DNA from 2 places in the Sanguibacter keddieii DSM 10542 genome. Region 2 is predicted to be linked to the other one. Evidence: riboswitches for the same ligand, from Rfam matches in the RefSeq annotation. Region 2 holds a riboswitch; the other holds the start of a gene.
What was found. A riboswitch is a leader RNA that binds a small molecule or an ion and turns the genes downstream of it on or off. The one in region 2 is predicted to bind S-adenosylmethionine.
Positions count from the first base shown of each region.

Region 1: another riboswitch for S-adenosylmethionine. It lies ahead of SKED_RS00280 (methylenetetrahydrofolate reductase); the one in region 2 lies ahead of SKED_RS16860 (ABC transporter permease).

Region 1 covers NC_013521.1:58,268-63,533, reverse strand. Annotated here, with positions in the region: gene SKED_RS00295 (PH domain-containing protein) at 71-610, shown strand; gene SKED_RS00290 (DUF2238 domain-containing protein) at 696-1,283, shown strand; gene SKED_RS00285 (glycosyltransferase family 2 protein) at 1,280-2,176, shown strand; SAM riboswitch class I at 2,184-2,288, shown strand; gene SKED_RS00280 (methylenetetrahydrofolate reductase) at 2,295-3,359, shown strand; gene metE (5-methyltetrahydropteroyltriglutamate--homocysteine S-methyltransferase) at 3,371-5,266, shown strand, end outside.
Region 2 covers NC_013521.1:3,833,969-3,839,234, reverse strand. Annotated here, with positions in the region: gene SKED_RS16870 (ABC transporter substrate-binding protein) at 1-935, opposite strand, end outside; gene SKED_RS16865 (LysR family transcriptional regulator) at 1,505-2,431, shown strand; SAM riboswitch class IV at 2,567-2,679, shown strand; gene SKED_RS16860 (ABC transporter permease) at 2,823-3,773, shown strand; gene SKED_RS16855 (ABC transporter permease) at 3,785-4,759, shown strand; gene SKED_RS16850 (dipeptide ABC transporter ATP-binding protein) at 4,756-5,266, shown strand, end outside.

The DNA of each region.
Region 1 (5,266 bases), 480 kb from region 2:
CCGGCACGCGCCGCAGACGCAGCGTGGACTGGGGGTAGAGCCCAGGCGCGCGCGGTGCGACGATGACCGCATGAGCATGCAGAGCAGGCTGGCCGACGGAGAGCACGTCGTCCTGGACCTCCGTACGCACGTCAAGGCGTTGTTCGGCGCGATGGCGCTCTTCGTCGTGCTCCTCGTCGCGGCGGTCGCGCTCGTGGTGCTGCTGCCGGAGAGCTCGGCGCGCGGCTGGCTCCTGCTCGCCGGAGGGGTGGTCCTGCTCGTGCTCCTCGTGGGGTGGGTGCTGCTGCCGTTCCTGCGGTGGACCACGTCGCGGTACACGGTGACCAACCGCCGCCTCATCACGCGCAGCGGCATCATCACGCGCACGGGGCGCGACATCCCGCTCTACCGGATCAACGACGTCTCCTACGAGATGGGCCTGACCGACCGGCTGCTCGGGTGCGGGACGCTCGTGATCTCGGACGCGACCGACAAGGCCGGCGTCACCCTCCACGACGTCCCGCGCGTCGAGAAGGTGCAGGTCACGCTGCACGACCTCCTCTTCACCGCCGACGACGGCACGGACGACGGCGAGCGCCCGCCCCGCGAGCCCCGTCGCGGCGGGCGCTGACCGGGCGCACGGCTCGCGAGCGCGTGACGCCTCCGTCCTGGCTCTCCGTCCGGCGCGGGTGGCACCTGGCACCTAGGGTTGCCCGATGACCGTCGGCACCTCCGCACGAAGACCGTCCACCCTGGTCGCCGGCGACGCCGTCCGCTGGGTCGCAGGCGCGAGCCTCGTCGTCGGCACCGCGCTGTACGGCACCGTCGGCGCGGCGCTGCTCTCCCTCGTCCTGCTGGGCGCGGTGGTCCCGCGGGCGCTCGGCCTGCACGGGGTGCACGACCCCGTGCTCGGGCTGGTGCTGTCTGCTGCGGCGTGGATGGGCCTGCTCGACCTGTACGCGGCCGTCCCGTGGCTCGACCTCGCGGTGCACCTGGTCGCGACGGGGGTCCTCGCCGACCTCGCGTGGCGGACTCTCGTGCGCGTCGGTGCGGTCGCGAGCCCGCGACCCGCTCAGGTCTCCGGTGCGGACCCCTCGACGCCCGCGCGCCCGGCGCTCGGGATCGTCGTGGTCACGACGGCGCTCGGCGTGATGCTCGCCGTCCTGTGGGAGCTCGGCGAGTGGGCGGGGGCGACCTTCGTCGACGGGTCGATCAACGTCGGGTACACCGACACCCTCGGGGACCTCGCCGCCGGCGGGGTCGGCGCGCTCGTCGCCGGCGTCCTCCTCGCGAGGCGCTCGTGAGCACCGCCGAGGGCACCGCCCCGGTCCCGGGGCGCCTGGACATCACCGTGGTCATCCCGGTCAAGGACGACGCCGTGCTCCTCGCACGGTGCCTGGAGGCGCTGGCCCTCCAGACCCGGCGCCCCTTCGAGGTCGTGGTGGTCGACAACGCCTCGACCGACGACAGCGCCGCGGTCGCGCGGGCGGCCGGCGCACGGGTGGTCGTCGAGCCGACCGTCGGGATCCCCGCGGCGGCCTCGCGCGGGTACGACGCGGTCCAGGGCGGGATCATCGCGCGGTGCGACGCCGACACGCTGCCACCCACGGACTGGCTGGACCGCGTGCACCGGTCCTTCGTCGCCGACCGCGAGCTCTCCGCCGTCACCGGTGCGGGGACCTTCTACGACCTTCCCCGCCTGCGCGGGCGCGCGGCACGGGTCTTCTACATGCGCGGGTACTTCTGGGGCATGCGCGCCGCCCTCGGCAACGTGCCGCTGTGGGGGTCCAACATGGCGATCCGGGTCACGACGTGGCACGAGGTCCGCCACCTGGTGCACCGGGACGACCCGACGGTCCACGACGACACCGACCTCAGCTTCCAGCTCGGCGCCAGGGCCCGGGTCCGGTACGACCCGCTCCTCACGGTCGGGGTCTCGGGGCGGACCTTCGCCTCTCCGGCCAGCCTCGGCCGACGGTTCCGCTGGGCGCGACGGACGCTCGAGGTCAACTGGGCCGTCCGCCCGCCGTGGGACAGGTGGGCTGACCGCCTGACCGCTCCACGGGGTGACGCTCCGCGCCAGCTCGCGGGCGGCCCGGTCCCGCTGCAGCTCCCCACGGGCTCGACCCCTCGCCAGGTTCGAGCACAGAAATCCCGCGATGTGGACGGTGTAGACCGGATCGTGGATAGATCGTAGGGTCGTGGCACCATCCAGAGCGGTTGAGAGTCCTGGCTCGACGACGCCGCAGCAACCCCCCACAATGGAAGCCTCCTGAGGGTGCGGGTGCTAACGCCAGGTCCGATGGAGTGAACTCATGACGGCTTCCGACGTACCACCGACCCCTGCCGGGGGCGGTCCGACCACCGCCCCGCCGGGGCGGCACGCGGCGCGCCTGCGCCGCCCCACGCTCTCCTTCGAGCTCATGCCGCCCCGCAACCCCGCGGCGGCACCGAAGTTCTGGAGCACCGTCGACCACCTCGTGGCCGCGCGCCCCGACTTCGTCTCGGTCACCTACGGTGCCGCGGGCGGAGACCGCACCACCGCCCAGACCGTGGTGCGCCGCATCCTCGAGCACGCCCCCGTGCTGCCGATCGCCCACCTCACCTGCGTGGGCGCCTCCCGCGACAACGTGGCCGAGGTCATCGACGAGTTCCTCGCCGAGGGCGTCCGCAGCTTCCTCGCGCTCCGCGGCGACCCCCCGCGCGACCAGCCCGACTGGCAGCCGCACCCCGACGGCGTGAACTCGAGCGACGAGCTCGTGGCGCTCCTGCGCGAGGTCGAGGCCCAGCGCTGCGCCGAGGACCCGTCGTCCGCCCTGCGCTCGGCGGCCCGGCCGCTGACCATCGCCGTCGCGACCTTCCTCGACGGCAACGCGGCAGCGGGCACCACACGGTCCCAGGAGGTGCAGCGCCTGCTCGAGAAGCAGCAGGCCGGCGCCGACTTCGCGATCACCCAGCTGTTCTACGACGCCGACAGCTACGTCGGCTTCGTGGACGAGGCCCGGCGCGCGGGAGTGACCCTCCCGATCCTCGCCGGCCTGCTCCCCATGACCGACCCGGCGCGCCTCGCCCGGGTCGAGACCCTCACGGGCGTCCCCGCCCCGAAGGCTCTCGTCCGCGACCTCGAGTCGCTCACCGACCCGGCCGCCCGGCACGCGCACGGCATCCGTGCGTCCGTCGAGCTCGCCGAGGCGGTCCTCGCAGCCGGAGCCCCGGGCCTGCACATCTACACCTTCAACAAGCACGAAGCCGCACTAGACCTGCTCGAGGGCGTACACCTCGGCGGCGGACCAGCGCACCCGGCAGCAGCCGACGCCGGTCCCGACCTGGCCAGCGGGCCGTGGGTCGGCGCATCCCAACCAACCGCAGCTCTGATCTAGAGGGATGACCCATGACGACACATACTGAGCTCAGCTCTGACCAGCAGAACCCGACCTTTGCCGCTTTCCCGGCAGCGACCATCCTCGGCTACCCCCGCATCGGGCCGCGCCGCGAGCTCAAGAAGGCCGTCGAGTCCTTCTGGGCCGGCCGCATCGACGCCGACCAGCTCGAGGAGACCGCCGCAGCACTGCGGAAGTCGACCCGCGACCGCCTCGTCGCGCTCGGCCTGTCCGCCACGGACGGCTCCGTCCCCGAGACCTTCTCGTACTACGACCAGGTCCTCGACGCCGCGGTGACCGTCGGCGCCGTGCCCGAGCGCTTCGCGACCGAGGGCGACCTCGACCTCGCCGGGTACTTCCGTGCCGCCCGCGGCGAGGGCGACGACGCCCCGCTCGAGATGACCAAGTGGTTCGACACCAACTACCACTACCTCGTGCCCGAGATCGGCCCGTCCACCACGTTCCGCCTCGCCTCCGACCGCGTGGTGCGCCAGTTCGCCGAGGCCCTGGCCGACGGCGTGACGACCCGTCCCGTGCTCGTCGGCCCGGTGACCTTCCTGCTCCTCAGCAAGGCTGCGGACGACGCCCCCGCCGGCTTCGAGCCGCTGTCGCGTCTCGCCGACCTGCTCCCCGTCTACGCCGAGCTGCTCCGGGCGCTGGCCGCCGCCGGGGCTACCTGGGTCCAGCTCGACGAGCCCGGTCTCGTGACCGACACGATCGACGTGCCGCTGGGCGACGTCCTGACGGCCGTCACCGAGGCGTACCGCGTGCTCTCGACCGAGCTGGCCCGTCCCGAGCGTCCGGCCATCCTGCTCGCCGCACCCTTCGGCGACCTCCAGGAGGCCCTCCCGGTCGTGGCCGGGACCGACGTCGAGGCCCTCGCGGTCGACCTCGTCAAGGGTTCTGCGCCCACCTCGCCGGTGCGCGGCCTGGAGTCCAAGACCCTCGTCGGCGGCGTCGTCGACGGGCACAACATCTGGCGCGCCGACCTCTCCGCCAGGCTCGAGGTGCTCGAGGCTCTCGAGGGCCTCGGCGCCGGGGCCGTCGCGGTCGGCACCTCGACGTCGCTCCAGCACGTCCCGCACGACGTGGCCGACGAGCCCGCGCTCGACCCGACGCTCGCGAGCTGGCTCGCCTTCGCCGACCAGAAGGTCGCCGAGGTCGTGACGCTCGCAGAGGGGCTGCGCGAGGGCCGCGAGGCCGTGCACGAGCAGCTGCTCGCCGCGAGCGCCGCCGTCTCCTCGCGCGCCACCGCAGCAGGGGTGTCGGTCGCCGCGGTCCGCGAGCGCACCGCGGCCCTGACCGACGGCGACTTCCACCGCGGCCCGGCGCAGGAGCGTCGTGACGCCCAGCAGGAGCGGCTGGACCTGCCGCTGCTGCCGTCGACGACCATCGGGTCGTTCCCGCAGACCGTCGAGATCCGCAAGGCTCGCGCCGCGCACGCGAAGGGCGAGCTGTCCCTCGAGGCGTACGAGGACGCGATGCGTGCCGAGATCCAGCAGGTCGTGGAGCTGCAGGAGCGGATCGGCATCGACGTGCTGGTGCACGGCGAGGCCGAGCGCAACGACATGGTGCAGTACTTCGCGGAGCTGCTCGACGGCTTCGCGGTGACGCAGAACGGCTGGGTGCAGTCCTACGGGTCTCGCTGCACGCGCCCGTCGATCCTCTGGGGCGACGTGTCGCGCCCGGCGCCGATGACGGTGCGCTGGACGGAGTACACGCAGTCGCTCACGACCAAGCCGGTCAAGGGCATGCTCACGGGCCCGGTGACGATCATGGCCTGGTCCTTCGTGCGGGACGACATCCCCCTGGGCGAGACGGCCAACCAGATCGGCCTGGCGCTGCGCGACGAGATCGCCGACCTCGAGGCGGCCGGCATCGCGATCATCCAGGTCGACGAGCCGGCG
Region 2 (5,266 bases):
TTGGTCCGGGCGGACACGGTCTGACCGCTGGCCTTCAGCGGCTCCTCGTCCGTGGGCAGCACGTTCATGAACGCGTCGAGCTGGCCCGACTGGAGCGAGCCGGTGCGCACGCTCGGCTCGGAGACCACGGAGTACTCGATGCCGTCGAGGTAGGCCTCGCCCTCGTGCCCGGCGATGCTCGACGGCCAGGCGTAGCCCTCGCGGCGCTCGAGCGACGCGGAGCGGGCAGGCTGCCAGTCGGTGAGCGTGAACGGCCCGGAGCCGACGAACTCCCCGGCGCAGCGGTCTTCGACGGACAGCGTGGTGCTCGCGACCGAGAACAGGCCGAGCGTCATGGTCGACGTCGCCTGGAGGAACTGCGCGCTCGGCTGGGAGAACTCGACGCGCGCCGTCTGCGGGTCGACGACCACGGTCTGCACGTAGCCGTCGAGGTAGCTGGACCCCAGCGTCGACTGCGCGCCGAGCTCGGCGATGCCGTCGAGGTTGGCCTGGACGGCGGCCGCGTCGACGGGGGTGCCGTCGGCGAAGGTCGCGTCGTCGCGCAGCGTGAAGGTGAAGGTGGTGGCGTCCGGGGACACCTCCCACGACGTCGCGATCCACGGCACGATCTCGCCGGTCTCGGGGTCCTGGTCGGTGAGGGAGTCGACGAGCTGGCGGCCGACGTTGAGGGAGTCGTTGCCGCCCGCCTGCTGCGGGTCGAGGCAGGTGGGGTCGTACCCGAGCCCGAAGCGCAGCGTGCCGCCGGACTGCGGCTCGCCGGTCGCGGCAGCACCGTCGGTACCTGGGGCGGCGTTGCCGGAGGAGGCGCAGCCGGCGAGCAGCAGCGCGGAGACCGTGGCGGCGGCGAAGGCTGCCCGGTGGGGTGAGGTGGTCCGACGAGCGGGTGCTGCAGGACGAGGTGACGCTGCCTGCTGGGGCGAGGTGGTCGATGGCACGGTGGCTCCGGTTCGAGGGTGTGCGGCGGCCCCGGCACCTGCTCGGCACGCCGTCAGGGCGCGCTCGAGGTGCCGGTCGAGGCCGGGAGGGTGTGGGGTGCGGCAGCCCGCGGGGCGCAGACGGGCCGGGTCAGGGTCCGGCGCTCGGCGGGGTGGCGCTGCGAGACGCTGCGAAGCACTGCGTGCGCTCGTCGTCGACGGGGCCTGGCGGTGTGCGGGCGCTGGTCTCGGTCACGAGGTGCTCGCACGGTGCTCAGGGCTCGTCAGACGCCTGCCGACGCTCGGCGGCGTGCGGTCAGGGTCGACAGCAACAGCTGCCGGGGCGCACGGCCGGACAGCCCGCGGGCTGGGTGGGGCGGTGCGCGGCGGGGCGCAGGGCGCTCCGCCGGGACGGCTCGAGGGAGCGCGGTCCGTTCTCGGTCAGGATGGCTCTGCGTCGCACGGTGCACCTCCTCGGGTGGCGTCGGTGGTCTGACGGCGACCGCGTCCGGGTCACCTGGTGGGACCGTAGCCCGGATCCTGAGAAGAAGTCCATCTATCCAGACTTCACGTCAGCGTAAGATCTTCTTATGTATGACGTGAAGCGCCTGTCGCTGCTCCAGGACCTCTCGATGCTCGGCACCCTCTCCGCCGTGGCCGAGGTCAACGGCGTGACCGCCTCCGCCGTCTCCCAGCAGCTCAAGACGCTCGAGGACGAGGCTGGCGTCGACCTGCTCGTCCGCGACGGCCGACGCGTCCGCCTCACCTCCGCGGGCGACCTCCTCGTCGAGCACGCCGCCGAGGTGCTGGCCGCCCTCGAACGGGCCCGCGGGGCCGTCGCGGCGCTCCAGGACGAGGTCGCCGGCGAGGTCACGGTGGCCGCGTACCCCAGCATCCTCGCGCCCGTGGGCAGCCGGCTGGCCGTCGCGGTCCGCGAGCGCCACCCCGGTGTCACCGTCCGGCTCGCGGAGACCGACGCGAGCCGCGCGATGCCCGCCGTGATCCGTCGCGAGATCGACGCCGCCCTCGTCCTGCGGTACCCGGACGACGGCGACGCGGTCGTCCCGGGAGTCCGGACGCGCCGCCTCTTCGACGAGCAGTTCGTGGCGATCGTGCCCGAGGCCCTCGGGGGCGTCGTGCTGCACGGCGGGCTCGGCGTGCTGGGTCGCGACCGGTGGATCATCGGTGCGCCGACCCTGCCGTGCACCCGCTCGATCCTGTCCGCATGCCGGACGGCTGGCTTCACCCCGGACGTCCAGCACGAGGGCATCGGGTACCTCGCGGCCATCCAGCTCGTCGGGGCGGGCCTCGGCGTGGCCGTCGTCCCCGAGCTCTCCGCCCAGGTGCTTCCCGACGGCGTGGTCGCCGTCCCGTGCGATGTGCCGCGCCGCCAGGTGGCCCTCGCGTACCGCGACGGCGCCCAGGGGCACCCGGTCACGCACGCCCTGCTCGACGTCGCCGTCGAGGTCGGCCGCAGGCTCCGGACCCGGCCGCTGTTCGCCGGCGCCGCGGGCTGACGGGCTGCGCCAGGGCACAGGCCTACGGGACGGGGATCTGTTCACAGGGGTTCACACAGCGTCGCCGGCCCCGTCTCCTCGCAGCGTGGACACCGCCTTGACCGGCCCGGTGGGGCGTGCCTAGGGTGTCGCCCAGGTCACGAGACCTCGCCCATGGCCCGGCAGGCGAGGCAGCAACCCCCAGATGGCAGCGGGGTGCTCCCGGGTATCGACCAGGCCGTCAGGACCCCCGACGGCAAGTGCCCCGACCACCCGACCGCGCGCAGCGCCGGTCGTGCACGCACCCCGTACCTCGGCGTCCCTCACGCACCCCGCCCGGCCTCGTCGCCGGCCTGGCGGGTGCCGTCCGGACGTGGAGCGGTGCGCGGTGCGTCCGAGAGGAGTCCCCCTCGTGCGTGCCTATCTGCTGCGCCGTGCGCTCCAGGCCGTCTTCGTGCTCTGGGCCGCGTTCACCGCGACCTTCGCGATCCTGTACATGCTGCCGAGCAACCCCGTCGCGATCATGCTCGACGCCGGCGGCGAGGGGACGCAGGTCGACCCCGAGAAGGTCGCCGAGCTCACCGCCCGCTACGGCTTCGACAAGCCCGTGTGGGAGCAGTACCTCACGCGGCTGTGGGCGGCAGTGCGCGGTGACTTCGGGTCGTCGATCCAGACCGGCCAGCCGGTCACCGGCTCGATCCTCGACGCCCTGCCCGAGACGCTCAAGCTCGCCTCGATCGGTCTCGTCCTCGCCGTGGTGATCGGGGGGTCGCTCGCGCTGCTCGCGACCTGGACGCAGGCCCGCTGGCTCCGCCAGGCGCTCCTCGCGCTGCCGCCGCTCGGTGTCTCCGTCCCCACGTTCTGGGTCGGGCTCGTGCTGCTCCAGGTCGTCTCGTTCCAGTGGGCGCTGCTGCCGGCCATGGGCAACGTCGGCTGGCAGACCCTCGTGCTCCCCAGCCTCACCCTCGCGATCCCGACCTCGGCGGTGATCGCACAGGTCCTCGCCAAGAGCCTCTCGGCCACCTGGGACCAGCCCTTCGTCGAGACCGCCCGCGCCAAGGGGACACCGCGGCTGCACATCCACCTGCGCGACGTGCTGCGCAACGCGGCGATCCCGACGCTCACCCTCGTCGGCATCACCGTCGGCAACCTGCTCGCGGGGTCGGTCGTGGTCGAGACCGTGTTCTCGCGCAACGGGATCGGCCGCCTCACGCAGCAGGCCGTGACCTTCCAGGACATCCCCGTCGTGCAGGGCCTCGTGGTCCTCTCGGCCGTCATCTTCGTCGTGGTCAACCTCGCGGTCGACCTCGTCTACCCCGCCCTCGACCCCCGCATCAGCCAGCGCACCCGCGCGGCTGCCTGAGAGGACGCACCATGTCAGACCTGACGATCACCGTCCGCGGTGCTTCGACCGGCCCAGCCGACGGGGTCTCGTCCTCCGACGGGCTCGACCACGCGCTCGCCGAGGCCGCCGGAGAGCTCCACGACACCGACGCGTGGGCCGTGCCCTCGCGCACCGAGCGCCTGCGCCGTCGCGCCCTGTGGCTCGTGCGCCGCCCGGGCCTCGTGCTCGCAGTCCTCGCCATCGCGCTCGCGCTCGCCTGGGCCTTCTGGCCCGCGGCCTTCGCGCCCTACAGCCCGACGGAGGGCGTCCCGGCCGACAAGCTGCAGGGGCCGAGCGCCCAGTACTGGTTCGGGACCGACTACCTCGGGCGCGACCTGTTCTCCCGCGTCGTGCACGGCTCTGCGCTGTCCCTGAAGGCCACCTCGATCGCCGTGGCCATCGCGCTCGTGGCCGGGTCGGGCATCGGTCTGGTGGCCGGGTTCGTCGGCGGGGTCGTCGACGACGTGCTCATGCGCGTGGTCGACGTGCTGCTCGCCGTCCCCGGCCTGCTGCTCTCGCTCGCCGTGGTCACCGTGCTCGGCTTCGGCACCACCAACGTCGCCATCGCCGTCGGGGTTGCGGCCATCGCCTCGTTCGCGCGCGTCATGCGCGCCGAGGTGCTGCGGGTCCGCGAGTCCGTGTTCGTCGAGGCCGCAGCGGCCTCGGGCGTCGGACGCCTGACGATCCTGCGCCGCCACGTGCTGCCCAACTCCTCGGGCCCCGTGCTCGTGCTGTCGGCCCTGGAGTTCGGCTCCGCGATCCTCGCGGTGTCCGCACTGAGCTTCCTCGGCTTCGGTGCGGCCCCGCCCGCCCCCGAGTGGGGGTCCCTCGTGTCCGAGGGGCGCAACTACCTCGCCACCTCGTGGTGGCTCACCACGCTGCCCGGGCTCGTCGTCGTGGCCGTGGTGCTCTCGGCCAACCGGGTCAGCCGGGCCCTCGACGGAGAATGGAGCGACCTGCGATGAGCAGCACGAAGAGCCCCAGCGGCTCGACCCAGGACACCGCGACCGGGTCGCCGGTGACCGACGGGCGGTCCGGCGCGACCAGGTCACCCGTGACCACCCGGTCGGCTGCGACCCAGACCGGCAAGACCCGTGACCAGCCGGCGCGCTCCGGGCCGCTCCTCGTCGTCGAGGGCCTCGAGGTCGCGTACCGCACGCGTCGCGGCACCGTCCCGGCGGTCCGCGGCGTCGACCTGCACGTCGACGCCGGCGAGGTCGTGGCCGTCGTCGGCGAGTCCGGCTCGGGCAAGACCACCACCGCGCAGGCGATCATCGGGCTGCTGCCGCGCGGCGGCGTGCGGACCGCCGGGCGCATCGTGCTCGGCGGGACCGACATCAGCGCGTGGGGCGACAAGGAGCTCGAGCAGGTCCGCGGTGCCCGCCTCGGCCTCGTGCCGCAGGACCCGACCGTCTCCCTCAACCCGGTCCGGCGCATCGGCGACCAGGTGGCGGACGTGCTCGTCGTCCACT